Regions from separate parts of the Ruminococcus sp. 5_1_39BFAA genome, predicted to be linked through region 2. Evidence: riboswitches for the same ligand, from Rfam matches in the RefSeq annotation. Region 2 holds a riboswitch; each other region holds the start of a gene.

Region 1 (10,067 bases), on a different contig from region 2:
CAGCCTGATAATCCGGTATCTGTAGATGCTCCATTAAATATTTTTTTACAAGACCGTCATCTACAACCTTCAGATCCAGACGGACACAGCGGGAACGGATCGTAGGCAGAAGGCCGTCCGCATTGCTTGTCAAAAGCATGATCACCGCGTATTCCGGCGGCTCCTCGATCGTTTTCAAAAGAGCATTCTGTGCCTGTGGAGTCATCAGTTCTGCATCCGCAATGATATAAATCTTATAATGACTGAAATATGGTTTGATCGACACATCGTTTACAACCTGATCGCGAATCTCATCGATACTGATCGTATTAGGTTTTTCATGGGATACCATGATAATATCCGGATGATTCTTGCCAATGGCTTTTTTGCAGGATTCACATTTGCCGCATGGCTCCGTACCGCCTTCCTCGCATTGCAGGGCTGTGGCGTATGTGCCTGCCAATAATTTTTTCCCGGAACCCGGGTCTCCTGTTAAAATATAGGAATGGGATACTTTTTCCGTCTCGATGGCATTTTTTAGGTGCCTGATTATTTCTTCGTGCCCGATAATATTATTAAAGCCTACCATGAGAATCACCTCGTCCTATCGTAATCTGTGCAGTCCGCGTTGCATCGCTCAAGAGCTTACAGCGTTTTGCTTTCCTGGATATTATAACACATTTTAAAAAGTAACTAAACCTATTTTTTTACTGTTCTTATATAGTTAACAATTTCCTTAACACAATCATCCAGGTTATCGTTCTGAAATCTTTTCCAGATGCCTGCTTTCAGAATATTTTCCTCTGAAAAGTCTCCCTGGTCAGCCAAAAATCTCCGGCAAAGCTCCTCATATTTCGGCTTGTTCTGGCTCCTCTCGCGCTTTACAGCACGTGCAAGGCGCTCGCCATCCTCTACCTCGATATAGATGGGACATATTGCGCTGTCACCATAGTATTTTTTCAGTTTTATATAGGATTCCAGTGTACCGATTCCCAGATAATCAGATTCCTGTAATTTTACCTGCCCATCATCAGCCGTGAAATAGGTCCAGATTCCATGGATGGTCTTATACGCCCTTGTCTCAATCAGATTTCCTTTTCTACGGAACTCCTTCAGTTTTTTTTCGTCAACAAAAAAGTACTCTTTTCCATCCTCTTCTCCCACACGGATCGGACGGGTAGTGTAAAGTATCATTCTTTTCAGATTCAATTCCTGATTCTCCGCGAGGCGGGAATAAATGTTATCTTTTCCCGACGCGCTCTTTCCCATAATGTAAAAAATTTTTCCCATAAGGGATTTACTCCTTTACTGTACGGATCGCCGTATTTGTATTGTCGCACAGGCCTTGTAAATTCAGCCCCTGCTCCATGTATCTTCTCACATTCCGTATAAAAAGTCCAGTAATCTGTTCACCCGGAACAATGATCGGAATTCCCGGCGGATACAGATAGGCAAACTCCGCTGATATTTTCCCTACGCTTTCTCCTATGGGACAGGATACGGATTCCGCTTCCATGGCCTGGGCAATAGACATCACGCTTTTCATCGGAGGAAGTTGACAGAAAATATGGGATTCTTTTTGTGTTATCTCTATTTGCTTTAACGATTCCTCTTTGTCTATCTCTTCAATAGCTTCACAGAGACGCAAAAAACCTTCCCTGGTGTCACCTGCTGCCGCCAAAGCGAGCACATAGTTTTCAGTGCTCATTTCTATGTTTATATGATATCTTTCGTACAGAATCCGACCCAGTGCCGGACCGTTTAGACTGCTGTTTTCCGTGCTCAGAATCAATTTTGAGCGGTCATGATCAAAAACGCCCGGAATCATTTTTATTTCCTCGGGCTTTACCAATTGGACAAAGCGGCATTTTTCCAGACGTTCTCTTGCCGCAGAAAGATTTTTTGTAACGCCCTCAAACATTTCCATGCCTTCCCGCTCCATCTTATCTACACAGGCATCAATGCTTGCCATGAGAATGTAGGATGGACTGCTGCTCTGATAAATTCCCATAAAGCGTTTTACTTTTTCTCTGTCAACTCTGTTGCTGCAAATATGCAGGACTGCTGTCTGAGTCAGGGAAGGAAGCGTTTTGTGTAAGCTTTGTATTACTAAATCCGCACCGGAATCAACAGCAGATACAGGAAAATAATCCGAATAACGAAAATGTGCTCCGTGAGCCTCATCCACAATAAGAGGAATGCCGTAGCCGTGAGCAATTTCAGCGATTTTTCTCACATCAGAAACAACTCCGTCATAGGTCGGAGACGTAATCAGTACGACCTCAATATCCGGATTTTCTTTTAAATATTTTTCCACATCTGCAGCGCAAATTCCGCCATTTATCCCCAAAATGGAATCTGTCTGTGGATAAATGTATGTGGGAATCAAATCCCTTAAATAAATCCCATGATACACCGCCTTGTGACAGTTTCTGGCAGTCAGAATCCGGCCCCCTTTTTTTACAGATGCAGAGATTGCGGAAAGAAGAGCTGCCGTACTGCCGTTCACACTAAAAAAGCTTTCTCTGGTACCGTACAGCTTTGCCAGATTCTCCTGTGCTTCTTTTATGATTCCCTCCGGATGATGAAGATTGTCAAATCCCTCAATCTCCGTAATATCTCGGTCAAATGGAAAGCTTCCGTCCACAGAAAGAGGATTACGTTTGTGTCCCGGCATGTGGAACGGATAGTAATCCTCTTTGCTGAAATTTTCAAGTTCTTTATATAATCTTTTCATATTTTTGTCTTTTCCTGATCAGCAGTTTATATATCATTTATTATAAAGCAATGGCTGCTGAATTGCTATTGAAATTTTGTATCTGTAAAAAAACCTTATCTGTATTTTTACTCCTCTTGCGGAAGTTAAACATTTACAGATAAGGTTTCTTTTTATCATATCACTGCCGGGTATTTTATTTACTGCAGGAGAAGAGCCATTCCTGTATGGATTCCAGCGAATACGCATGAATCCATGTGTTCATATGGTATGCCCCCGGAAATACAGGACCGCTTTCCGGCAATACACTGTCCCCTTCGAACCAGGTAAAGAATATATGGCTGTCGTTTTTCCTGATTTCACGTACTGCATCATTTTGGCTTTCAATCGGTGCTTTGGCATCTATGTGGCCTCGCACAACGATTCCCCCGTTCTTTTCCACGCTTTCCATACATGCACCCATGATCGGAAATGCCTTTTCATCCTTCTCAGATACCAGGATCCACAGATTCTGATCCTTTACTGCACCCATCCGTTCCGGATTCCACTGTCCTGCCACCATAAAGCTGCCTGCGAAAAGATCCGGGTACCGTAAGTTTAATTCGCAAAGCATCATGCACCCCATAGATTGTCCTGTTCCGTAAATCCTTGCAGTATCTACCGGGTAATTTTCGCATAATTCCCTGACCAGATCTACGGTAGCATCCGCCTCCCATGTCACCTGATATTCATCGTTTGCTGTTTTTCGCGGATAACATGGAGCCAGAACAAAACAAGGACGTTTTTTCTGACTTGTCTTCTCTGTCCAGGTTACTGCCCCTGTCCCCTGAGCCAAGGGCGCAAGCTTATCATCGGAACAAGATCCCATATCGTGCATAAAAAGCACCAACGGATATTTTTTTCCTTCTTCTTGATTTTCTGGTTCATATAACTGATAATCCAGATATTGTCCGTTATCCATCTGATAGCGGAATAACCGGAATTTATCTGCAAGTGTATCAACAACTTCCGTACTTTGAATGGTTATGTTCTCAGGTATATATCTGATATTCAAAACCGGATGTTTGATTCCGGTTCGGGCATCGCGGCCTTTGCCGACCATATATTTTGTACCTGCCTCTTTATCTTTGGGGTCCAGTTCCAATAGGATGTACTTTCCGGAATCCGATTTTTCACCTGTCTTTCCGGTATCATTCACATATACCTGCAATATATTTCTTCCATCTACTGCAAAATTATTCGCTGTAATTTCTTCGCTCTTCACAGATTCATTCATTTCAATTACAGCGGCAGTTACCTTTTGTCCTTCTCCAAAAATTTGGCAGACTGCTTTTGCTTTTTTCATCTGTTTCATTCCTTTCATCCCCTACACAAATGCTTTTTAATAGTTTCTAGTTTTTCTGCTTCAAAGTCTTAAAAATATTTATGATCAATACGATTCCAATCAGGAATGTAAGCAGGTCAGATACCGGCATAGAATAAAGAACTCCATTCAATCCAAAGAATATCGGAAGAATTACCGCCCAGCCAACGCCGAAAATAACCTCTCTTATCATAGACAGTACAGAAGACTGAAAAGCTTTTCCCAAAGACTGCAGATAAATAAAAGTTCCTTTATTCACAGTAGCCAGCGGAAGCATGCAAAGATATGTACGAAATGCCTTAATTGCAAAGTCTGTATAATACTGGCTTTCATTTGCAGCACCGAAAATACCGATCAACTGCATTGGAAGTATTTCCACGATCAGCAATGCAATAAATCCCACTACAAACTCTGCAGTCAGCAGCAACTTAAATAGATCAAGCGCACGGTCCATACGCTTTGCACCAACATTGTATCCTACGATCGGAATACAGCCTGCAGCCAATCCTACTGAAATTGAAATCACGATCTGGAAGAATTTCATAACAATTCCAACAACTGCCATTGGAATCTGTGCATATTCAGCCTGGCCGAAAATCGCATCCAGAGCACCGTATTTTACGATCATATTATTGATTGCAGCCATAGATGCCACCAGGGATATCTGGGACAAAAAGCTGGTAATTCCCAATGGCAGGAATTTTCTCATCAATCCAGCAAATAATCCGAAGCTGCTGCGCTGGATTTTTATTGCCTTCATGTGAAACAGGTACCAAACAGCAAGGATTGCTGTCAGAATCTGACCGGCAATTGTTGCAACTGCTGCTCCCATCATTCCCCATTTGAATACAAATATAAAAATCGGATCAAGGATAATATTCACAACAGCCCCAGCTACCGTGGAAACCATTGCAAATTTGGGGCTTCCGTCTGATCGGATGACCGGGTTTAAGCACTGCCCAAACATATAAAATGGTATGCCAACGGAAATCCAGGTGAAATACTCTTTTGCATTTGCAAAGGTTTCTTCATTAACACGTCCGCCGAAAAATGTCAGTATTGAATCCTGAAAAATGAAATAAATTGCAGTAATAATGGCACTCACCAACACACACAAAACGATCGAACATCCAATGCTCTTATGCGCATCTTCTTTATTGTCCGCACCCAGGCTGATACTTACAAATGCACAGCAGCCATCACCGATCATAACAGCCAGTGACAAAGCAACGATCGTCAAAGGAAACACTACATTATTAGCAGCATTGCCATATGAACCCAGATATGTTGCATTTGCAATGAAAATCTGATCTACAATATTGTAAAGTGCAGCAACCAACAATGAAATAATACACGGCACTGCAAATTTTCTCATCAATGTGCCCACTTTTTCCGTTTCTAAAAATGCGTTGGATTTCTGTTCCATAACTTTACACTCCTCAATAATATTCTCACCAGTTTCTATCCCGTTGTGCGGATATGGCTGCAATTCGCTTCGCTCTACAGCTCAGCTTTTTTTTATTATAATTTATGAAAAATTAACGAGCAATTCTATTTTTTCAGATATTAATTCGAAATACGCATTAATCATTTTTGTATAAAAAGTGTGCGCCTTGGCGCACACTCGCATAATATAAAAAGACGGAGATCATCAAAACGAATCTCCGTCTTTCGATAAACTGTTTATACTTTAAAGCGGTACCCTACTCCCCAAATGGTTTCGATATACTGTGGTTTGGCTGTGTTAAATTCGATTTTTTCTCGGATTTTTTTGATATGAACTGTGACTGTGGCAATGTCTCCCACGGATTCCATATCCCAGATTTCCCGGAAAAGCTCCTCCTTGGTGAAAACCCTGTTGGGATTTTCGGCAAGGAAGGTCAAAAGGTCGAATTCCTTTGTGGTAAAGGTCGTCTCCTCTTTATTTACCCACACACGGCGGGCTGTCTTGTCTATTTTGATTCCTCTGATCTCGATGATATCATTTTTCTGCACATTAGAACCGATAAGACGGTTGTAGCGCTCCATATGAGCCTTAACGCGCGCTACCAGCTCGCTGGGACTGAAGGGCTTTGTCATATAATCGTCTGCACCAAGACCAAGACCGCGGATCTTATCAATGTCATCCTTCTTTGCGGAAACCATGATGATCGGTGTGTTTTTTTCCTGGCGCACCTGACGGCAGATATCAAATCCATCCACCTCCGGAAGCATCAGATCCAGAATGATCAGGTCGAATTCCTCATTCATGGCTTTGTCCAATCCCACGTCTCCCCTGGTTGCAATCTCAACTTCAAAACCGGATAATTCAAGATAATCCTTCTCCAGATCTGCAATGGCTTCTTCATCTTCAATAATCAGTATCTTACTCATTTCATTGGTACCTCCTGGTATTTTCTAAGAACAAAGTACATGATAGTGCCGATTTCCTCCCGGCTGGTAGCCCATACCTTTCCGCCGTGATCCTCGAGAATTTTCTTCACAATGGAAAGGCCGATACCGCTTCCGCCTTTTGATGAATTTCTCGACACGTCCGTTCGGTAAAATCTGTCAAAGATATAAGGCAGATCCTTTGGACCGATTCCTTTCCCGTTATCCTCTATTTCTACCTGGATAAAATCTCCCACATCCTTGATCCGAATCTGGATGATTCCCCTGGATTTATCCATATATTTAATGGCATTGCTGATGATATTGTGGATAACACGGCGGATCTGCTCTCCGTCTGCTATAACAAGAACGTTATTCTCCACGTAATTGGCATATACCAGTTCAATGCCTTTTGTTTCCATTTCCAGACCAACCTCTTCGGCGCAGTCTCCGAAATAGTCCTCCACATTCAGTTTACTGAAGGTATAAGGGATGCGGTTGGTGTCAATCTTGGAGTAAAAGGTCAGCTCATTGATCAGATGATCCATCTCATTTGTTTTGTTGTAAATTGTCCGGACATAACGGTCCATCTTTTCCGGTGTATCTGCGACACCGTCCATAATTCCCTCTACATAGCCTTTTACGGCTGTAATAGGGGTCTTTAAATCATGGGATATATTACTGATCAGTTCCTTATTTTCTTTTTCTATAAGGCTTTTTTCTTCTGTAGATTCCTTAAGACGGCGGCGCATCTCCTCAAAGTCCTGGCAAAGCTCAGCAAATTCATCATTTCCCTGCACATCCAGCACAAAATCAAGATTTCCGTCTTTAATATTCTGCGTCGCTTTTTTCAGTTTTACCAGAGGAGTGGCGATACTGCGGTACACCCAGAGTCCCACGGCCAGCGCAGTAAAAATCAGGATTACAAATGCTGTAAAAAATAAATCCTTTGCCATCAGATTGATCCTGGCATTGCTGTTGGCAGATTCTGCAATAGAAATGTCGTAAACCTCTCCGTCTTCTCCTATTTCAGTCTGTATCTGCCGTGACTGGGACTGACTGAAGCCGTACAGAGTCGCTGCAAATAAAAGCAGCGGTACAAGAATTATCATAACAAAGCCGACTATGATTCTTGTCTTTAATTTCATAGGTATCTCCGTTCTTTCTTTTTTCCGTTACGGGCTTTTAGAGCTTATATGGGTATTATAGCATAAAGACGGAGGGGTATCTCTTAATTTTCTATTAAAAAAAGATGCGAGGGGCAATCTCGGAGAGCGAAGGCCGAATGCCCCCTCGCGCTCCCCCTGTTGGCCCGCTCGCAGTGGTTTTTTGTTGGTAATATTTTATATATATTCTACAGTGAAGCCGTTTTGTTGGCAATAATGGTCTGCTTTGCTGCCTTTATAGCAGCGGATTTTTGCGCTTCTGTTGATGATCCAGTCACCTATGTATTCGGGGTCGTGTGCGATTTCGACGGTTTTTAGTCTGTCGCAGCCGTGGAAGGTCCACTTTCCGATAACCTTTACAGTTTCCGGTATCCTGACGGATTCCAGTTTTCTGCATTTTAAGAAGGCACTGCTTCCGATCTGTTCAAGGCCCTCCGGGAATTCTATAGCTGTCAAGCCGCATTGGTAAAATGCGAACTCACCGATTTCTTTCAGTTTTTTCGGCATCCGGATATTTTCCAGTGCTATGCAGCGGTAAAATGCTTTGTCATCTATACATTCGATCCCGTCCGGCAATTCTACTTTTGTCAGACCTATACAATCGCTGAATGTTTCTTTCTGAATTTTGTTAATGGGACTTTTGGGATCAATACAAAAGTTTTCCATTCTCTTACAGCAGGAAAAAGCATTTTTCCCTATATACTCTAAAGTATCCGGAAGGGTCATACTCCGTAAATTGTAGCAGCTGCTGAATGCCGCTTTACGTAAGCATTTTATTCCCTGTGTCTCCACATTTCGTATGGCAGTACAGCTTTCAAAGCTGTTATTGCCCACCTCATTTACATTTCTGTCCAGCGTAATACTTCGCACTTTTATGTTGTTTTTAAATGCTTCATCTCCTATTTTCCTATACGGATTCCCAATTTCAAGCTGCCTTTCCTTATTCAGCTTTGCTTCTGACCTGCCAAATATGTAATCTTCTTTTGCACGCCATACCAATGTCTGTCCCATATTTTTCACCTCTCCTTATAACCTGCAGCAGAAAAAAAGGGTGCAATACTCTATCGATATTGCACCCTTTGCATTGACAAATCTAATGATCTATATCTCTGCTAATTACCTCCTGCTACCGCAATATCATAAATGGGGATACCTTTTGCGACTCACTACCAACTATCTGCCGTACACAAATAAAACAATATCCCACTCCATTTATCATTGCGTGTAATAACTGGTAGCAGCTTTAAGCAGGTCTCCTGGCTTATGCAATTACGACTTTTCCCTTCTCATACTTATGTACAATGGATACGAAAAGCCTAAACAAATACAGTAGCACGACTGCTAAGGATTCTCACCTTATTCCCTCTTAGTCTGACTAATATAAAATTGTCAGCCACTTAAAACCGGTAATTGTCTAATTACTATATCTCTATTCAATTGTTTCAATTATAACATACTTAAAAATATTTATCTACCCTGATTTTTATATTTTTTTCCATATACTGCTGGAATAAAAATGGCCGCAGCACCATATTTAAATGGTACTGCAGCCGCAATGTACTATTTTACAACAACCTTAACTTTCTTATAAAGACCGTTCTGTGCGTAACAGTATACGTTACATGTACCCTTTCCAACTCCTTTTATCTTTCCATTCTTGCTTACTGTTGCAACGGAAGGATTTGTGGACAGATAGCGAACAGCGCTCACATGATATTTCACTTTGCTTGCAGTATTTGTTACTGTTACCTTTAGCTGGCTGGTTCTGCCTTTCTTAAGGGAAACAGAAGATTTATTCACTGTGATCTTCTTTGCATTTCCATACTTACCGCCTGTTGTAACAGCGTGCATTCTTGCAGATTTTGCAACGGCAATATCTTTTCCGTTTTCTGTCTTATAAGCTACTACGTAATATTTATAGAAAGTAGCTTTCTTAAGCTTGGTCTGTTTCCAGCTAGTTGTGCTGCTATTGACTGTCTTCAAAAGTTTATAGGAATTTGCACATTTTGCGCCGTAAATCTTATAGCCGTCAATTCCCTTAAGCTTGTTCCATGTCAGGGCTGCATTTGTCTTTCCCGTTGTTACTTTCAAAATAAGAGTCTGATTTGCCGCTGCCTGGCTTGGAGTCGGTGTTGGTGTCTCGGTCGGCGCTGGTGTCGGTGCCTCGGTCGGAGCCGGTGTCGGTGCCTCGGTCGGTGTTGGCGTCGGTGTTACCTGACTCTTCTCTTCCTCTGTTAACTGTGCATCCGTCTTCACCTGAACCATCTCAGCCTTTGCAGCTTCTACGATCTCGTCAATCTCCTCCTGTGAGGAAGCTGCCACGATATCCAGCTTTGCAAGTGCAGTAATAAGTGCAAGCTTCTGCTGCTCAGCTTCACGGTAGTCGCTCATATTTACATATGTATCAAGAGTTGTTTTAGCTTCGTCCTTTATAGGCTGCAGTTTTTCCTCTGTCACCTGACTGTCTGTCTTA
Region 2 (10,067 bases):
GTTTTTAAAGTAGTGGACTTTCCGGTACCATTTCCTCCGACGATTGCATACAGGGTATTTTTCGGAACCTGCAGTGTGATGCCTTTGAGCACATCCGGACTGTCTTTCTCATACCGGAACCAGGCTTCTTTCACCAGCACTGCCGCATCTGTGACATTATCCGGATCTATCCTGCTTTCTTCTTTATCCACAGACGTATGCTCCGGCACATTCGTTTTGAACAATTCATCCAGCCACTCTGCACCTTCTCTTACGGTAAGCGGACATTTTCCTGTTACCGCAGTTATTTCCGGACTATTTTTCAGCCCTTCCTGTACTCCATAGTAGATCTGTACCGGTGTCGGCATCGCCACAAACATCTCATTATTTTCTTTCTGCAGATAATCACCGACCTTGCGCGGCTCATCTTCTGCAATGATCTTTCCATTCTCAATTACAACTACTTTATCCGAGCAGTAATAAATATCTTCCAGCCGATGTTCGGTAATGATGATTGTTGTCCGCAGTTCACGGTTAATCTTTTTTACCGTATTTAAAAAATCTGATGCTGCAATCGGGTCAAGCTGGCTGGTCGGTTCATCCAGAATGAGAACGCTTGGCTGCATTGCCATGATAGATGCCAGGTTCAGAAGCTGTTTCTGACCTCCGGACAGTTCATTTACATTTTTATGGAACCAACTCTGGATACCAAAATAGCTTGCCATTTCTGCCACACGAAGGCGGATCGTTTTCTGATCTACCCCAAGGCTCTCCAGACCAAAGGCCAGTTCATGCCATACTTTATCTGTCACAATCTGATTATCCGGATTCTGCATGACATAACCGATTTTTGAGGACTGGGTACGCAGATCCACATCTTTTAATAGTTTTCCTTCAAACAGGATTTCTCCTGTCAGTTTTCCGTGCGGAGCCAGCACACTTTTCAGGTGCTTTAAAAGTGTGGTCTTTCCACTTCCGCTCCTGCCGCACACAGTTACATACTGCCCCTGTTCAATGGTTAAGTTTATTCCCGCCAGAGCTGCTTTCTTTTTGTCTGTCGGATAATAGAAACTCATATCTTTGATCTCAAACTGCGCCATCTCAGTTCCTCCCAAATATTTACTGCTGACGGTATCGCCAGAAATGCTGTATAAGCCAAAAGCCCTGTCGCAAGATAAGGATCCTCGAATCCTTTAATCTGAAATTCCGGAACATAAGTAACATCTGCTGCTCCTCTTGTACAGCAAAACACCACCATACCAAGAAACAATATCATAAGTGCCATCATCCATTTATCTCTGCCTTCAAACCGATACAAAGAAAAGGACGTTCTTTTTCCGCACCCATATCCACGGCTTCGCATGCTGTCTGCTGTAACGACACCGCCCTCCAGTGCCCAGGACATCAAAGAGGATAACAATACCATTCCAAGCTCTGTTCTTTCTTTTGCGGTACCTGTATCTGCCCCTTTTCCAATGCATCGTCTGGCGCCGTTCATCTGGATCACTTTATCTTTATAAGAGGGAACCAGACGAAGTACCATCGTCAGGATCAGCGTAACCGATGGCGCCATTCTTCCAAACAGATACAGAAACTTGTCACTGGTCATCACTGCATTATAAGATGCAAACCAACTAAGTATGGATACCATTACCGCAGCCAGCGCCATTCCGTAAAACAATGCTTCCATTGTGTACGGTCTTCTAAAATATGTAAACAGAACATGTTCTCCCAGTGTGTTGAATAATGGATTGAGTACGGATAACACCACCAGAAGTGACACCATCCCGCCTGCAAACGGCAGTCCTGCTTTTCCTCTTACAATCAGGTAGTAAACCATTGACAGTATCACGGAACACAGAAGAAAATACGGATGTATCAGAAACATTCCTGATATGATCGCGCCGATGAAAAATGTAAAATTGATCACTGGATGATATGCTGCAAATCTGTCTTTCACTGTTCTGCCCCCACATCTGCTCCGAATCCTTTACAGGTGTACTGCCACACGATCTGATCTCCATCCTGTAACTCATAGCCGGAGCTTCCGTAATTCGGAAACTGGTTGTTTACCTTATACATCCATCCGGACTCATTGCCGCAGTCAAACTCATACAGGTGATTGATACCTTCAATGTAATAACTGTCGTATACTGCCGTCCAGGAATATTCGATCTGAATGTCCATACTTTCACAGATCCGTTTCAGCACATCAAACGCTGTCTCACCTGTTTCAAATCCTACGATGGTTTCTGCAAGGATCACACCATCTTCCGGTACGTATGCTTCTTTTCCTGCATCCAGAAGATCCATGTTGTCAAGGATAGTATTGCAGAGAATGGTAACGGTACATTCCTTTTCTGCAGTCTGGTGTCCGTTCAGCTTTTCCTCTGCCACTGCATGTTTTTCTTTCGTACGTTCTTCCTGTAGTTTCTGAAGTTCCGCACTTGTAAAACAAAGCTGTTCTGCACTTATACAGTTCTGTAACCGGCCAAGAAGGAAATCACTCAGAACATCTGACTGCAACTCTTCCGACTGACAGACAGTATCCTTCTCAACCATCAGAATGCTTCCTGCATCTACTGTTTTTTCTGTACCATCTGCCAGATGAATCTCTGCCTTCCCAGCGTATACATAGATATTGCTTTTTTCTTCCTGTACATCCACAGAGAAAACACATCCTGTCAGCTCTGCTTTCATTTCTCCTAGACATACTTGAAATGTGCCTTCATATGCCACTGTATCTGCAAAGAGTTCGCCTCTCTTTAATTCCAGCATCATAGACTCTGTACTGCATTCTGTGAGAACGATTTCTGTATTTTCATTCAACACAAGACTGCCCTTCTCTTTGATCAGCAATTCCGCCTGTGCTCCTTCTCTGGTTGCAATTGCATCGCCTTTTTGAAGTGCAGCATCGGAATCCAGCATATATCCGATTCCTTTTCGCTCCATATCGGCAACACCTTTTATCGCTTTGCTGGTCAGAATAGTCTCTTTCGAACCGCCAAACCATCCCTGAATCTTTCCCGCTGTAAACACACCTGCCGCTGCCAGAACAATGAGTATCAGTATCATAATCCCATTGAACAGTCGCTTTTTTGCCTTTGTCTCCATTTCATTCTCCTGTTGTTTTAAGAATGCTCTGATAAAAATTAACGCAAAAAAAAGGTAATGTAATCCCCTGGAAGAAATTACATTACCTGACAGGCGTTCTCGTGCGAAACCACCTCGTCTTATACCAAAAACCCCAGCTCGCCGACTATACGGCTGCGCACACACCTGTGCAGAAATCACATCTGCTCGCTGAAGCTTTCCCACATATGAATAACACATAAAATCACAATATTATCTATATGAGTATACTCCGCCAAAAACTTTTTGTCAAATAATATTGCCTTTTTCAGTAATTTCATGTATGATTAAGGAAATTTTAATATTATTTTATACAACTATCGGTTTTAAGTTCCAAGACTGTGGGGTATCCCACTGTTGCGGCTTAGAGGGAATCCGGTGTGAATCCGGAACAGTCGTGCTGCTGTAAACGTGCAGTTATACCTCATATCCATTGTGGTCGTCCATGAGAAGGGAGATATAACGTTACTGCGTGAGTCAGAATACCTGCTTAAAGCTACTACCATATACTACACGTAATAGGAAAATGGGAGGTGGTTTTCTTTTGATGTGCGAATCGCTCCGTGTATGTATAGAGGTCACAATTACATCTCTACCGGAGTTTTCCTGTATTTATTCGATAGTTTAACCACCTGATGGTCATGTGTATACCCATCTTTTATCCTTTACAGGAAAACAATAAAACAGTTTTCGTAAAGGAGTTTTTTATGTTATCCCCGTCAGTGTGTCCCCCCCATTTAAAATGTGATATTCTAACCCATAAAGATGTTGCCAAATATGTAGCCAAACATACCATACTGCCGGATTCCGTCTCAAAAATTCCGTCTCAGTTATTTTATAAAAATCACACAATTTATACGATTGATTTTCCAAAGAATCTGGAAGCGATTGGAACCAGGGCATTTTATAAATCTACCTATCTGAGAGAAATAAACCTTCCTGCCAGCGTAACAGAGATTGGTGTGTACGCTTTTGCTGAATGTCCGGCACTTTCCAGTGTAACTATGCCGGTTATGCTCCGTGATCTGAAAGACGAAGTATTTAACAGTGACCGTCGTTTAAAAAAGGTTATATTTCCGGAAAATTGCCAGACAGAAACCATCGGATCCGGTGCTTTCTTTGAATGTGATTCTCTGAAAGAACTGAATCTTCCGGACAGTCTTCTTGAAATCAGAAGTCGTGCATTTTATCGCTGCAAAGAACTAAGGGAGATACATTTTCCACCAAATTTAAAGAGTATCGGTAATTCTGCATTCTATTTCTGCGGTCTCGAAGATCTGCAATTGCCTGATTCTCTGGAATATTTGGGGGAAAGCGCATTTTTCAAATGCAAATATCTGGTTCATGTAGAACTTCCGACATCTGTCAAACATATCGGCAAATGGTGTTTTCACGGCTGCCACAGAATGAAGACGCTTACCATACGTCATGATCCTGAGTTTATCGGGGAATGGATCATTAACCGTGCTGCTGCTATTCGTTGTTATAAAGGTTCTGTAGTAGATAAATATTGTCAGGATAATGAATTAACCGTTGAATATCTTGAAGACTAAATGCTATTCATAATTAAATAATTGAAAAAATATCGGTTTTAAGTTCTGTTGTATCCATACGATCCGTTCATACAACAGCCAAGAGGAAATACAGGTGAAAATCCTGAGCTATTGTGTTGCTGTAAGTGTATGTTTTACACAAGCCAGCCATCTGCTTAAAGCGAAAAAAGACCCGTTTCTTTTTATACAAAGGAGTTTTTATGGCTGTAACAACACAAATTTTCACCAATAGACTTACCATCTCGCCCGATAATGTCTCCCGTTATGTTCAGCGTGATATACAGCTTCCTTCTGATCTTGCGGTCATTGAAGCAGAAGCATTTTCAAATAAACGGAAAATAAACAGCGTTTCTTTCCCGGATTCTTTACGTGTAATCGAAGAGAAAGCTTTTTTCAACTGTACCAGTCTGAAAGAAGCACATCTTCCAAAAAGAGTAGTAAAACTTGGTATTGGAGCATTTGCAAGATGCCTCACACTTGAAAAGGCTACTCTCCCATCTGTTGTGACTATTATTCCGGATGGTCTCTTTGCTTATAACGGCATGCTGCATAATATCACTATTCCATCCGACAGTAAACTGAAGATAATTCGACCCGGAGCGTTTATAAACTGCAATGCGCTCTCTTCTCTGGTTTTACCGGACAGCGTACAGAGAATCCACAGCAGAGCCTTTTATCGATGCAAAAATCTGGAAAACTTTCCTTTTCCAAAGAATCTGAAATACATCGGTGAGGAAGCATTTTATTTCTGCGGTTTTCCGGAACTTCATCTTCCGGACTCTCTGGTATATATTGGAAAAGCAGCATTTTTCAAATGCACAAAATTGATCTCTGTCGTTCTGCCAACCTCAGTAAAGCATATCGGAAGCCAGGCATTTCATGGATGCAATCGCCTGAAATATCTGGAAATCAGACACAATCCGGAATTTGTAGGAAAAGAAATTATCAATCGCCAGACTACGATCCGATGCTACAAAGGTTCTGTTATGGATAAATATTGTCAGGAAAATGAACTGAATGTAGAATATCTGGAAGGAGAACCTGAATTTTCTATCTGGAAATAATCGCAAGTACGGACGCGCAAATAATCCTTGTTCCTGCTATAGTAAATACAGGAGGCAAAGAATATGACTTATCTGGAAAGTATTGAAAAAAGTAAGAATTATATTCTGGAACATCTTACAGAACCGATTACTGCTGAAGAACTGGCATCAGAATCAGGCTATTCCCTGTATCACTTCTGTCATGTTTTTTCCAATGTTACCGGTTATTCTGTAGGAGCTTATATCAGAAATCTTCGTCTTACCATGGCGGCTGAAGATCTTTTGTATGGACAAAGCGTTATGGATGTTTCCTGCAAATATGCGTTTGATACTCAATCCGGATTTGCCAAAGCATTTCGCAGACAATACGGAATGTCTCCTACCGAATATAAAAAATGGAGGATTATGATGAAACCGGAAATCAAAAAAATGGATGCTTTTACAGCAGCATGTTACTGCCTTGCCAAACCGGAAGGTGAATTTGACTTTATAAGCAACACTGCTTACTGGCTTGGAAAGGACTTTTCTTCTGTAAGTCTGGAAGATTACCAGAAGCTGACTTATGACGGATATTCTGAGATTGGAGCATGGCTTCATCCAGACAGTACAACCGGAGAACTCTGCTACTATTTCGGACCTATCGTAAAAAACACTGACTATGTACCGGAAGGTATGTCTCTTATTCATATCCCGGAAGCGGAATATGCTGTATTTACTGTTCCGCAGGCAAAAGATGTGAATGAATTACATGCTAACATTCAGAAAACATGGAAATACATTTATACAGAATGGCTTGATAACAGCGAATGGAAATATGATGAAAGCAAATTCAATTTTGAGCGTTATCTGGGAGAAAATACATATATCTATATGCCGGTATGTAAATAGTCCTGTTTTATCCATGTGAAATAGAATTTGTAAAACTGCTGTAGCCATAATTAGTTACAGCAGTTTCTGCATCATTTTGACTTTCATTGAATTATTCCTTGAATATCTCTAACATCTTTTTCTTAATGATGGAATTTATCCTATAGTTCTCCAAATGTTCGAAATCCAATCGCAGTAAATCTTCATCCGAAAGTTCCAATATCACAGCACTCCCTTCCTTTTGTTTTTTCCTGAAATATTCCAGATCTTTTTCCGTTAATAATTGTATTTCTTTCATGCAAACCCTATTCTCCTTTTTACATCATTGCCCGCATTAATACAGTCACACGATTTCCTTCACAAAAAATCGTGTCTCTGTCACTATTCTCTACAGCATAAAATTCCCCATCTAAACAATAGCCACTCAGCCAGTGCTTATGTAATACGCTGCTGCCTGATTTTACAGCCTCCACTTCTTTGAAAAACACCGGAAGAGCTTCCCGCTCCTCTGCCACATATCCATGATAAGAATCCGGCAGGTACAAATATTTCTCGTTCAGCTCCTGCAGTTCTTCACCGATCTCTGATTCTGCAAATATACCTTTATACAATTCTACCTGCATTCGGTAGGATTCTTCTCTTGTTTTCGCGCCTTTACCATCCAAGAAAAATGCCAAACGTCCAGTCTCATACAGGTCTTCCCTTTCCCGGTGGTGACAATATGCACCCATACTGCAGGACTCTTTGAAAACATCCTTTTCCAGCATCCGGTATTTCTCATCAATCACCGGGTCAAATCCACGCACCAGAACCACACATTTCTGATTGTCCAGCTTCCGTACCTCATCCGGTGCCATCATATCACGGCCAAGCACATCACAATTGCTGCTGCTCGAGCCATGGCTGCCTTTTGTTTCGCCAGTGGATTTCTTATCAATTGTAACCTTTCCAAGCATTTCCGACACATATTTAAACGTGCTCTGCTCATTGCCGCCAAGGAAAACGAAGCTGTCACAATTGCCCGGAATTGTTTCCCATGTATCTTTAAATAATGCCTTTATTTGAGCCAGATTCTGGATGATGATATTGCAGGAAATATCACGGCTGCGCATGGTAGAAAGCAGTTCGCAGAAGCTGTCCGGCAATGCGACATTTGAAAATTCGTCCATCCATAAAGACACCGGGACAGGCAGCCTGCCTCCGTATTTGTGGTCTGCTATATAGTATAATTCCTGAAAAATTTGTGTGTAGAGAAGCCCTACGACAAAATTATAGGACTTATCATTATCCGGGATCACACAGAATAAAGCAGTCTTTCGTTCCGGATTCTCATATACTCCTTCCCCCAGAAAAGGAATCTGTATTTCATCCTTATCAAGAATCCGCAGGATATTTGGGTTCTGCAGATAACTGAGCCGTGAGTTGGCGGTAATGATAATGGACCGGATCGTATCTGCAGCACCGCTTTTTACCTTTTTGTAGGTAATCAGTGCCGGATGGTTTTCTGGAAGCCGAAACATCAGCCGGTCCAGCTCTGACGGCTCTTTTGGATTATCCTGTACCTGCGCCTTATTCAGAAGTTCCAATAAACCACGGAAATTTGCCGCCTTTCCCTGTTTCGGATACTCATACCAGACATAATACATCAGAGCCTGCAGAAGCATTCCCTCCGACCGGTCCCAAAAAGGATCTCCCTTGGTTACATCTTTTGGAGTTGTATTTGCCATCAGGTTATTGATCAGCTTAATGATATCTTCATCTTTTCGTATGTATTCAAATGGATTATAGCAATCCGAAGATTCCATATCCACGAGGTTCAGCACCACGATCCGGTATCCATGCGCTTCCAGATAGTTTCCAGTATCCCGCAACAGCTCCCCTTTTGGATCGCAGAAAATGTAAGACTGTGTGCCGCAGTTATAAGCATTTGGTTTTACCATGCGCAAACTCTTTCCTGATCCGCTTCCGCCAATAACAATGGTATTATTATTGATACCGGTCAGTCTCGTATCAAAACTGATCCGCAGATGCTCGGAAAGAATCTTATTATTGGCAGGATCTTTATCCTGCAGCTTCCGGTTCAGTTCTGCTGGCTGCGCAACCCTCGCTGTACCATATTCTTTTCCGGGCATAAAATTCCGGATGGAACTGATGTGTGAAAGGTAAGCGATCCCCCAGATCACTCCTCCTGCCACGCATCCCTGCGCAGTCTGCTCTGTAAAGTGAAATGGCAGTGGATGGGTAAGGAAGTATTTCAGACAGTCTGACAATGTTTCAATGGTAACTGCCTGCCAGTTTCCATTTCCAAGACAATATCCAATATATAAACTGACAGGAAGCATCATCAGAAAAAAGCCATGGTTAGGTTTTCTTTTCTGCAGCATCCCATCACCTGCCCCATTTCTGTGATTCTTTTAAAACTGCGGTTTTATCATGCAGGCCATGTTCCTTCTGCTCTTTTTCTTTGCGTACCTGCAGTTCGTTCCTATTCAGAGGATTCGCCGGTTTTGCTCTGTTCATAGAAAGTACCACATCCCTTCCTCTTTGCAGACGGCCGTCTCCATTTTGCAAATTAAATACCATATACTCCCTTGCATCGAATACCGCATACTCCGCAGGGATCAGCTTCCCGGTAACTGCGTTTTTCCGCTCCGGCACAATATCCTGCTTTGGGATGATGTCCGCATGGATCCCATCCGGCATCAGATACATGCCCCAGCTGGAATGCTCTTTCAGCGGCTTCCCTTTGATCCAGCTCACATGTCTGCCAAAATCAATCTCTGCATCATGCTTTTTGACCGCATCCCATACCTCCGGAACCTTCAGTACATCTCCCAGCGAAAGCAGCTCTTCACGCTCCCGTTTCTTTTCCGGGAGCGCCGTAAGTGCGGACATGGTCAGTTCTGCCAGTTCCTCTGTGGGTTTGCCTGCCTCCGTCAATCCGGTCTTTGCGTAATCCTCCGGACTGATCGGACCTACTTTGATATGACCGTATTTTCCTACTTTATGATCCAGCAGAAAGGCTTTCATTTTTGCCATATCTGCCGGCGGGATGACATATTGGGTCCTGCCATCCCCACCGCACAGATCAGGAAGCCTTGCAAATAAAATCCCGTGGGCTTTCATTTCCGCTTCAATGCCCCGGAGTATCTTTGGTTCTTCACTTCCCATATTGATAAAAACAAAATCCCCGCCGCAGATTCTCCTGAACCGGTTAAGCGATACCTTACCCTTCCATTTTGCGAGATAGATAGTGTTAAGAACTTTCAGAACCAGAGCTGCGCTTTTTACTGTGATATTCCCAAGCAGGTATGCTCCTTTTCCTGTTACGATCAGAAGCTGGGTTGCATCGCTTACTTCACTCATCTGCGTTCCCTCCCATCTTTGCAAGCTTCTCTTTCCTGTACCGTATGATGATAGGCTTCTTCTATTTTGACTTTCAGCAGATCATATACCCGCTCTGTATTCATCTGGATCAGGCTCTGGAACTTTC
Region 3 (10,067 bases), on a different contig from region 2:
ATACTTATGCGCCAATACTTACGGATATAAAGGGAGTACGAATTGACAATACCCATGGACAGGTGATTTTTAACTCTAATGAAGATGGCTGTTATTATTATGCAGCAGTAAGAGAAGGAGAAACACCATCGTTTAATTTTAATGCTGCAGGCCAGCCTATGAAAGAAGGAGAAAACAAAATCAGCCTGGACATTCCTTCTGATGAGAAAAGGGAAATCTATATCATAGGAGCAGATAATTTCGGAAACAGAATGGAAACTCCTGCTAAAGCGGAAATTTATCCTTACCTCCAAATTCAGGTGATGATCCAGGCGACACCTGCCGAAGCACAGGTAAAAGTTGAGGATGAGAGAGGAAATGGCATACTGTCGGAGAATGGATATTATGTTTTGCTGAAAGGTAATAAATACAAGGTTACCATTTCCTGTGAAGGATATGTAACCAGGACAGAAACCATTCAGGCGGAGGAGAAAACTACACTTTATCAGTATGATCTGGTAAGCAGCCGGAATTCGGACGCAGACCTGAAAGCGTTGTACGTCAGCAGCTCATCAAAATACGGAAGCGGAATCCTTAAGCTGTCTCCTGAATTTTCGAAGGACGGGACAAACTATTCCGCCACTTATGATACGGAGAGAAGCAGCCTGAATGTATGGCCGGCAGCTGCTGATGAAAAGGCTTCTGTTAAGGTGTATGCGCTGGGAGGGATCAGTGCGGAGCATGTACAGAAGGATGAGACAATTAAGGGGATTGACGACGGGAAAGGAAGGATGTACTGGCCTGTTTATTTTGCAAAAGGGCAGTTTGAGGCAAGAGTCAGAATCTGTGTAACTGCTGAGGACGGCACGGTCAAAAATACCTTTCTTGCACTTTATCTTACTGACACAAAAGCACCTGTCCTGAAAAAAGTAAGTGCAAGCCGTATTTCCACAGAAAAGGCTTCCATTGTGTTTAAGTCAGATGAAAAGGGAGCTTATTACTATAAAGTGACTGAAGCAGGAGCAAGCGTACCGGAGTTGGAGCTTTCAGGCAGAGGCGTGGATATTATGGAGGGAACAACGATCATTTCACTGGATAAGCTTACGGCTGGAGAAAAGGACATTCATATTGCTGTCAGAGACAGCGCGGGAAATGTCAGCGAGATTCTGTCCATTCGCATACCGGATATCAAAAAAGTAATAAATGGACAGGGAAACGGAATCAGCGGTACCGGAAGCGGCGGACAAAGCTCCGCAGGTTTGAATACATCCCCGAATCTTGTGGTCAAGAAGGGCGAAGGATCTGTATCCAATGTGAAGAAGGTAAGCTCAAACCAGACAAAGCACGAAACGGAAAATAAGAACAGCAAATCTGTCAAAGAAAAGGATTCCGATAAAAAAGCGAAGGAAGATGAAAAGGTAAAAAAAGCTTCAAAGAAAAAATCAAAAGAAGAATTAAAGGAAGAATCCGGCGAGGGAATCCAGGGAAGCAGCAGTGACGGAGTGAACAGTGATTCAATAGAGAAGATGATAAAGGAAATATCTCCCGCTGCTGTAGGGGAAAGGCTTGCAGATACCTGGAATCAGTGGACATGGCACACAAAGCTGGCCGTGCTGGGAGCAATCCTGGGACTTGCTTATGTACTGTTCTGGTGGAGAGCCAGACGGTATCACATAAAAAAGGTAACGATACGTCTAAGCAAAGCAAATGGATAAAAGGAGGAATAATGTATTATGGGAAAGAAATGGAAATGGCTGACAGGGCTTCTGGCAGCATCCTTGATCTGTCTGTTTATGGGTGCATATACAGTCAGCGCTTTTACAGGAGTAAAATATCCTTATGAGGAGTCGGATCAGGAAAAGGTAAAGGTAACGGTTACGATCTCAAGTGACGGAGTTCCTATTTTGGGAAAGGATGGAACGCCTATGTCACATTTGGATCTGGAGGTTCCCTATTTTGACTTGGGAAAATATAATATGGAAGAGTTTTACCGGTATCGCACGGATTCGGAATGCAATTATATGTCCGGAGATGTTATAAAAAGACCCACTGTGCTTCATCTTTTTATCTATTTGATGGAGCGGTATTATCTGGGATTATCTGACAGCCAGTGCGGACAGGGTTTGAATGCTTCTGCGCTCTCTGCCCCAAGGTATGATGTGGTTTCAAATATGTTTGGAGAGGAAGCATATAGTACCATTGAGAATGATACGGCAAATGGAAGAAGCTTGTTAAAATACAGCGGAAAGCCGAAATCATTTTATATGACAAATTTCTGGGGACATGATGAGAATCTGAATTATTATGTGAACCATAAATATCCTGTGATGTGGACGGACTGGGGAGCCAGCGCGGATTATATCCTGCTGAAGGACGGGGATATTGTAGATCTGGCAATGTTTACGGACTGGGGCTTTTATAAGCACAGTGGTTTTGCTTTTTTCCAGGAAAATGAATACCAGATCACAGCAGGAAATATACTGCGGTTAAGATCCTATATTCAGGGCGGAAGCGTTGCAGATGAGACAGGAACGAGCTTTACAACACCAAACCCAGTAATGACCACAGAACTGGTGAATTATGTATATAATTCGAATTGGCAGCAGATAGGAACAGCGATCAATTACGATTCGGAAGGTTATATTTCCTGCAGCTTCAGCCAGCCGGGTACCTATTATGTGATGTCCTTTGAATCAGCAGCAGGCGGTACAAGTGCAAGCAAAGCACCTGGCGTTACAAAAATTGTGGTAACAGATGCAGGAGAAAGTAAGATCGAAAGTGTAACGGTCAGAGGACAAAATAATAAAGCAGATGTTATGTGCGGTTCTTCTCTTCAGATGGAGGCAGAGGTGCTGCCGGAGAGCGCAGCAGATAAGAGTGTAATCTGGAGTGTGGACAGTGATTACGCGGAAATAGACAAAAATACAGGTGTATTGAAGCCGATCGATTATGTGGACAGCGATAAGGATGTCGTGGTTACTGCTTTTTCCAAGGCAGACAATGCGGTGGAAGGCTCTGTGAAAATTACGGTTAAACCCAATCCGGCTGATGTGGAAAAGGTTAACAATGTAATAAGTCTTATAGAGGCTATCGGATCTTCCGTTGATGATGTCACCTTTACACCGGAATGCAAAGCAAGGATAGATGCTGCGGCGGCGGCTTGGACTGAGCTTCAGAGTGATGGGAAGCTGGCTGCGCAGGTGAGCAAAAATAAAGTGGACTTTTTGTCAAATGCTAAGGAGAGATACGCTCTGCTGGAAGCAACAGCGACACCGACACCGGAACCTACAAAAGAACCGACACCTACCCCCACAGAAATACCGACGCCGGAACCTACAAAAGAACCGACGCCGGAACCCACAAAGGTGCCCGAGCCGCAGCCAACAGAAGCACCTGCACCGCAACCGACAGCAGTGCCGACAATGGAGCCGACACCAATACCGACGGTAACTCCAGTACCTGCCCCCATCAGGCAGACAAAGGCATCTGCAAATAAGATAGCGATCAAATGGACAAAGGATAAAAATGCTTCAGCAGGCTACCGTATTTATATAAAAGGCGGAGCTTTTAAGTCATTTAAGAAAGTCACGGACGTTTCAAAGAGTAAGACGTCTTACACGATCAGTAAAGTATCAGGAAAGGCTCTTGCTGTGGGACAGAGTTATTCCATAAAGGTAGTATCTCTGCGGAAAAAAGGCAGCAAGAAGGTGGAAGGAAATCAGCAGGTTTTAAAGACTGCGTCAACTCTGCCTGCACAGCCTGTCTTTACTTCGGCAAAGAAAGCAAAAGCTGGGGTTATAAGCCTGAAATGGAAGAAAGCTGCCGGGGCTCAGGGCTTTGAAGTTCAAATGAGTACAAAGGAGAAGTCCAAATACAAAACCATTAAGTCTACGTCTGCCAAGACCAGAAGCCTTACGCAGAAAAATCTGAAAAAGGGACAGACATATTATTTCAGGATGCGAAGCTTTAAAAAGGTCGGAAGTACGGTATACTACAGCTCATGGTCAAAGAGTGTGAAAGCAAAAGCATAAAAAATAGCTGAGCCGTAGAGCGAAGCCATTTGCCGCGGTGCGATTTGCGGAGCAAATTGAGGCACGTTTCGGATAAAATCCGGGCCGTGCCTTTTTCCTGTTTTTTCCTTGACAGAAGAGAGCTATTATGGTAAAAATATACTATAAAAAACAAAATATTCAGGCATGTTCTGCTATTTTTAGCAGTTAATCAGGAAGTCGGTGAGAATCCGACACAGCTTTTCTCTACTGTATTAGGGACGAACGCAGCAAGATGCCACCGGAATATATCATTCCGGGAAGGCGCTGTCAGTAGGATGATCTTAAGTCAGGATATGAACATGTTTAAGAAGGCCCATAGAAAAGATGGGGTTTCTTTTTTGTGTTACAAAAAGAAAAGGAGGTAACTAAATGAAAAAGAAGTGGCTAAGCTATTTGTTATCACTTGCAATGGTCACCAGTACATTTTCTCCGGCCGCTGTCAATGCGGAGGATTGGTTTTCGGCAGAGGAAGTGCAGGAATCAATCGGAGAATATGAGCAAAGTCCGGTTGAAGAAAATTATTACACGGAGGATTCCTATGGTTTTGAGGGTGAGGATGTAGAACCATATGGAGAGGATGTGTGGGAGGAAGCTGGAGAAAGTGATTCCCAGAATTTCCTTGATTTTGCCGATGAAGAAATAACGGAATATGCTGTCACAGAAGAGGAGGGTGATGATACACCAGCCCAGGAGCTTCCGGAAGTATCCCGTACCGTATATTATTATGTTCCGGTTTCTGCTCCGGGCAGCACCAGTTACAAATATATTTATCCAAAAGATTATTTTGAAAATGGTTCCGAATATACCTATGATGAACCGATTGCCGTAAAGTCTGATTCTTCAAGATGGTTTAACGGACAGATCATAGCAGAAGTAACAAATACTTTTGAGACACAGAAATGGATCATCACTGCCAAGGATCAGGACGGCAATGCTGTGGAAAGCATCGCTCTTGAAATTGTTGGAGTTGCCTTAAAAGCATCTGTTACGAATTCCGATGATTTTTTTGTAAGTGAAAAAGGCAATGAGTTTACTTATGTATATGATGAAGCAGATACAGAGCTTGTAACGGCTCATGTCGATACAGAGGTTTATATTGGCGGCGAAAAGGTGGAAGAGCTTCCGGAAGGAATGGAACTGAAATGGTATTTAGGAAATACCACTAATCTTACCTCTGATGGACAGGGAAACATTACTCTCAATAAAGTGAATACAAATGCATATGTGTATCCCTTTGTTTCACTTAAGGAAGGCAATAACAATTATTGGGACGGAGCATATGCCAGTCTGAGATTTATTGTTTACCCAAGACGTATGCAGTTTTCTGAAAGTGTTTATACACTCTCCATGCCGGAGGATGGATATATTTCGGCTCCCACAAAGTTTTCTTGGGGAGACTCCATGTATTCCGGATCAGAGTGTACATTAAGTTGTCTGGATCCTGATATTGTGGATGTGAGTCTTTCCTATTCCACGATCAGTGTGACACCAAAGAAAACAGGAACTGCCCGTGTACTTGCACAGTGGAATACAGATCCGACAAATTGTACAATTTTCAAGATTCAGGTTCTTGGTGTCAGCGTTGCGGCAGCAGACGGTTCTGACAACAAATATATCTACCTCGATCCTGCTGATGAGACAGTTGTACCGCAGCTTCAGTTAAAAGCGCAGGGAACAAAAAGATCTGAAGCCTTTACCTGGAGCAGCAGTGATGAAACTGTTGCAACAGTTGACGAGACAGGACTTGTAACAGGCTTAAAGGAAGGTCCGGTTACCATTTATGCAGTCTCTTCTTTATCCACAGAGGAGCTGACCGTAAAGGGTGCTGTTCGTCTTGAGGTCATTGAAAATAAAAAACCATACTTAAGCGATATGTCCTTCTACAGTTCAAATATGTTTGAGGGATGGACAGGAAATAATTCCAATTTCCGTGCATCTCAGTATGACTATGACATTAAGATCAAGACAAACAATAATACATTATCTATTTTCAGGTTTACGCCATACTTTGATTCAGAGAAATTTAATGCTGTATTATCAACTCAGGAATACGGCGGGGCTTACATTGAAACAGTATTGGAAAACGGTGTGGAGGTAAACAAAGCCAATGCACTGGAACCAGGTTGGAATGCTATTTACATTGATGTGACGGACAAAGAGGATGAAACAAACACTGCAAGATATACCTTTAATATGTATCGTCCGTACACCACAACAAATACGATTACAAGAATGACGGTTCTGCCAAACGGACAGACAGCCCTTACATACCCGAAATATAAAAATGTTTCAGAGGGAACGATCTTCCAGTATACACCGGAAACAGATACATTGGGACGTTCTGGATTCTCAGGATCTGTTTATGACTATAAACTGTTTGTTTTTGGAGAGCGTACAGACACCATCGTATTTACCCCATATTTCGGAAATGCCTATGAGCATGTATATCTGAGAAAAGACGACGGGGAGATGCAGATCCAGACTCATAACTGGCCGAGCGCTGAGCAGGAGCTTAATGAGACTGGCGTGACGAAATTTACTTTTGAAGTTATGTCAGACCAGGCTTATGCAGATGCAAAGAAGCAGGCTGAGGAAGCCGGAACAGCATTTGAATTTACTCCGGAAAAAACCTATACCCTGTATGTGGAAAAGGTAAGCCCTCTTGGAATCGATGCCAAGATTCTCTCTGCTGAGCTTACCGGAGCTGAATTTTATGCACCGGGATTCAAATCAGATACTTATACCACAAGTGCCCTGGTGGACAGCGGTGCAGAAGAGTGCACCATGAAATTCACCGTTCCGGATGGAATTGAAGTATTTAACGGAACCATGACAGATGCAAACAGACTGGAAGGAACCCAGGAAGAAGGCAGCGAGGAAGGCATTCTGACTTATGAGATTACAGTCGAGGCAGCTTCTGTACGAAAAGCAGTTACGATCAACTTAAGAAAATGGAATGAAGATCAGACAGAGAGCGGCGCTTCTGCATATACCTTTACCTTTAACACCAGAGGACCAAAGGATGCCATTCCGGACAGCGTGGAGGGATATCTCTGTGTAGGAAGCCAGTACACAAATGCGGGCAGCTATGGACTTACACCGGAGCGTACCCTTATTAACGGCGGCAGTACCCTTTCTGTAGGAGGATTCGGCGGCTATATCACATGGAAATATGATACACCGATTGAAAACAGTGCAAACAATCCTTACGGTGTGGACTTCATTGTATACGGAAATCCATTTGCAGCCCAGCAGAGCGCAGCCGAACCGGGAAATGTTATGGTTTCTCAGGATGGCGTGAATTGGTATTACCTGGCAGGTTCTGTTCACTATGACGATGAGACAGACTGGGATTATTCCGTAACCTACACAAACGACGGCGGACAGTCCTCCTGGGTTGACAACAGAGGAAACAGCGGAACAAATTATAAGTATCCGGACATCAGCCTCTATCCGCTCCACAACTGGGAATCTGAAAACCAGGAGTCCGTTACCGTATCCGGTGTACGCCTGAACAATGATACAAAAGATCCATATGGAAGCGCTTCTGCAGCTTATCCTGATTTCGGATATGTGGATGTGAATGTAATCGGATCAAACAAAGGTATTGCAGCTAACCCATACAGCGGAACCCACGTTTCCTATGGTGACGCCTTCGACCTTGACTGGGCAGTAGACGGAAACGGAATGCCTGTTCATTTGGACAGCATCAGCTATATCCGTGTTTCTACAGCAAGCCATATTTATGCAGGCGCTATCGGAGAAAAATCTACAGAGGTAACAAATGTATACCGCGTATCAAATCCGTCTGATACAGCAGTGGGAACAACAGAAGCACCGACTTCCATCACTGTAAACGATATAGAAGTAAGCCTGGATTCTGAAGTGACAACAGTTGATTACACAGGGGAAGCTCTGAATGTAAAAGTATCTGTTCCGGAAGGAACCAACGTATACATCAACGGTGCATACGGTACAGAGCGCAGCTATGAAACAGCTCCGGCACACAGGATCATCCGTGTCATCACCCAGGAAGGCGAGAAAGAGCCGGATATCCGTTACATCCGCCTGCACCAGATCGTAGATGCAGATTCCGTTACAGTGGATGCGTCTGAGAAGACCATCAAGGAAGGTGAAAGCTTTACCCTTACTGCTGTAATGGCACCTGAGGATGCAGTTGATACAGTAAGCTGGGTAAGCTCTGATGAGTCTGTTGCAACTGTAGCAGACGGCGTTGTAACAGGTGTGAAGGCAGGCAAAGCTGTCATTACAGCACAGACAACCAGCGGAGCAACAGCAGAGTGTGCAGTTACGGTAGAGTGTATCCATTCAGGAAAAATCATTCTGATCACAGATACACCGGCAACCTGTACAAGTGAAGGAATTGCACATAGAGTTTGCACTTTATGTAAAGCGACAATAGAGGAAAATGTGGTACTTCCTAAGATCGCCCATAAGTGGAGTGAATGGAAGGTAACAAAGGAAGCAACCTACACAGAGGCAGGCGAGAAGGAAAGAAGCTGCAGTGTTTGCGGTGAAAAGGCAACAGCGGTAATCTTAAAGCTTAACAGAAATGATATTTCCAATGCAGCGGTTACCGGAATCAGCGATATGGTTTATACAGGCAAAGAGCTTGTTCAGTCCGCATTGTCCGTACAGACAGCAGACGGAAAAGTCCTGACCAACGGAACAGATTATACGGTAGAGTACAGCAGCAATGTAAATATCGGAACAGCAACTGTGGTTATCACAGGTAAAGGCGCATATGAGGGAACGATCCGTAAGACTTTCAATATCATTGTAAAGGTTGGCGGTTTATACACAGTAGGAACCCTGAAATATAAGATTACCAATGCCTGCACCAACGGTAAAGGAACCGTTGCCGTAGTCGGAACAACAAAGACCAAAGCGAAATTAACTTCCTTAACCGTAGACAGCACTGTGATTATCGGAAGCAAGTCCTTTATGATTACTTCTATCGCAGATAAGGCTTTCAGAAATTATACAAAACTGAAAGCAGTATCTCTTGGATTGAATATCAAAGCAATTGGAAAACAGGCATTTTCAGGCTGCAAGAACCTGAAGACCATCCTTATGACATCCAAGAAGCTGAAAACAGTAGGAAAGAATGCAATCAAGAGTATCAATGCAAAAGCTGTAATCGATGTAACCGATTCTAAAGTAAAATCTTATAAGAAGATATTCAAGAGCAGTACAGGATTCAAGAGTACAATGACCGTGAAGTAAAAACAGTTGGGGCGCTGCAGATAAGCAGCGCCCTACGTGATTTTAGCAGCCATGATTCCATCTATTTGCTTGACAAAAATGGATAGGGCTATTAGAATAATTTTATTGAGGCTGAATTAATTGAATATTTATATATGGTTGTTGCCGGAGATATCCAGACAGCATTAAAATGGAATCTGATAAGTAAGAGAAAAAGGTTCAGATATCATGCCGTATGGATTCAGTATATTTTGGGATGAGAAATATTTTCCTAAAGCAGATCTATTTGAATATGGGATTATAAGTATGCAGTTCTTTCATTTCCGATAATGAGAGAGCTGTTTTTTTGGAGCAGAAGACTATGAAAAAAGTTAAGACAATTTTTTTTGGAGCAGTCATTTTAATCCTTTGCACAGGCGGATGGATGATAGGATGCGCCGGACAAAAGCTGGACGGACAGGCAGCAGCGGGGTCCGGCGGACAGGAGTATACAGCCGAGGGAAGCGGCGGAAAAGACAAATATCAAACAGATCCTGTGCCGGAGGGAAAGCAGAAGCCTGTAGAGCCGGAAGACGTGGAGATAGATGAGAGTAAGGCAGAAACCTGTTATTTCAGCATTTCCTGCGAAACGATCCTGAACAGTATGGACGATCTGAAGTCAGGAAAAGAAGCGGTTGTTCCTGAAAACGGAGTGATATTTGAAAGAAGCGAAGTTACCTTTTACGAGGGTGAATCTGTATTTGACATACTTCAGAGAGAGACAAGGGAAAACAAGATCCATATGGAATATACGTTTACTCCGGGCTTTAA

The links. Region 2 has a riboswitch for cobalamin ahead of ACESZH_RS01540 (leucine-rich repeat domain-containing protein). Riboswitches for the same ligand answer to the same signal wherever they lie in the genome.
Region 1: linked by a shared signal. The riboswitch ahead of ACESZH_RS17855 (leucine-rich repeat domain-containing protein) and the one ahead of ACESZH_RS01540 (leucine-rich repeat domain-containing protein) in region 2 are both predicted to bind cobalamin.
Region 3: linked by a shared signal. The riboswitch ahead of ACESZH_RS17815 (Ig-like domain-containing protein) and the one ahead of ACESZH_RS01540 (leucine-rich repeat domain-containing protein) in region 2 are both predicted to bind cobalamin.

Annotation. Positions count from the first base shown of each region.
Region 1 covers NZ_CAXSVO010000022.1:46,385-56,451, reverse strand. The annotation lists gene ACESZH_RS17890 (ATP-binding protein) at 1-568, opposite strand, end outside; gene ACESZH_RS17885 (guanylate kinase) at 679-1,269, opposite strand; gene ACESZH_RS17880 (aminotransferase class I/II-fold pyridoxal phosphate-dependent enzyme) at 1,277-2,716, opposite strand; gene ACESZH_RS17875 (hypothetical protein) at 2,892-4,049, opposite strand; gene ACESZH_RS17870 (MATE family efflux transporter) at 4,087-5,484, opposite strand; gene ACESZH_RS17865 (response regulator transcription factor) at 5,742-6,431, opposite strand; gene ACESZH_RS17860 (sensor histidine kinase) at 6,428-7,576, opposite strand; gene ACESZH_RS17855 (leucine-rich repeat domain-containing protein) at 7,772-8,605, opposite strand; cobalamin riboswitch at 8,823-9,010, opposite strand; gene ACESZH_RS17850 (Ig-like domain-containing protein) at 9,155-10,067, opposite strand, start outside.
Region 2 covers NZ_CAXSVO010000001.1:345,226-355,292, forward strand. The annotation lists gene ACESZH_RS01525 (ABC transporter ATP-binding protein) at 1-1,079, opposite strand, end outside; gene ACESZH_RS01530 (energy-coupling factor transporter transmembrane protein EcfT) at 1,052-1,939, opposite strand; gene ACESZH_RS01535 (DUF4430 domain-containing protein) at 1,936-3,093, opposite strand; cobalamin riboswitch at 3,423-3,620, shown strand; gene ACESZH_RS01540 (leucine-rich repeat domain-containing protein) at 3,819-4,664, shown strand; cobalamin riboswitch at 4,688-4,838, shown strand; gene ACESZH_RS01545 (leucine-rich repeat domain-containing protein) at 4,865-5,728, shown strand; gene ACESZH_RS01550 (helix-turn-helix domain-containing protein) at 5,792-6,595, shown strand; gene ACESZH_RS01555 (hypothetical protein) at 6,687-6,872, opposite strand; gene ACESZH_RS01560 (VirD4-like conjugal transfer protein, CD1115 family) at 6,892-8,958, opposite strand; gene ACESZH_RS01565 (hypothetical protein) at 8,963-9,940, opposite strand; gene ACESZH_RS01570 (hypothetical protein) at 9,937-10,067, opposite strand, start outside.
Region 3 covers NZ_CAXSVO010000022.1:26,563-36,629, forward strand. The annotation lists gene ACESZH_RS17805 (cadherin-like beta sandwich domain-containing protein) at 1-1,694, shown strand, start outside; gene ACESZH_RS17810 (hypothetical protein) at 1,713-4,010, shown strand; cobalamin riboswitch at 4,160-4,348, shown strand; gene ACESZH_RS17815 (Ig-like domain-containing protein) at 4,401-9,278, shown strand; gene ACESZH_RS17820 (DUF4430 domain-containing protein) at 9,619-10,067, shown strand, end outside.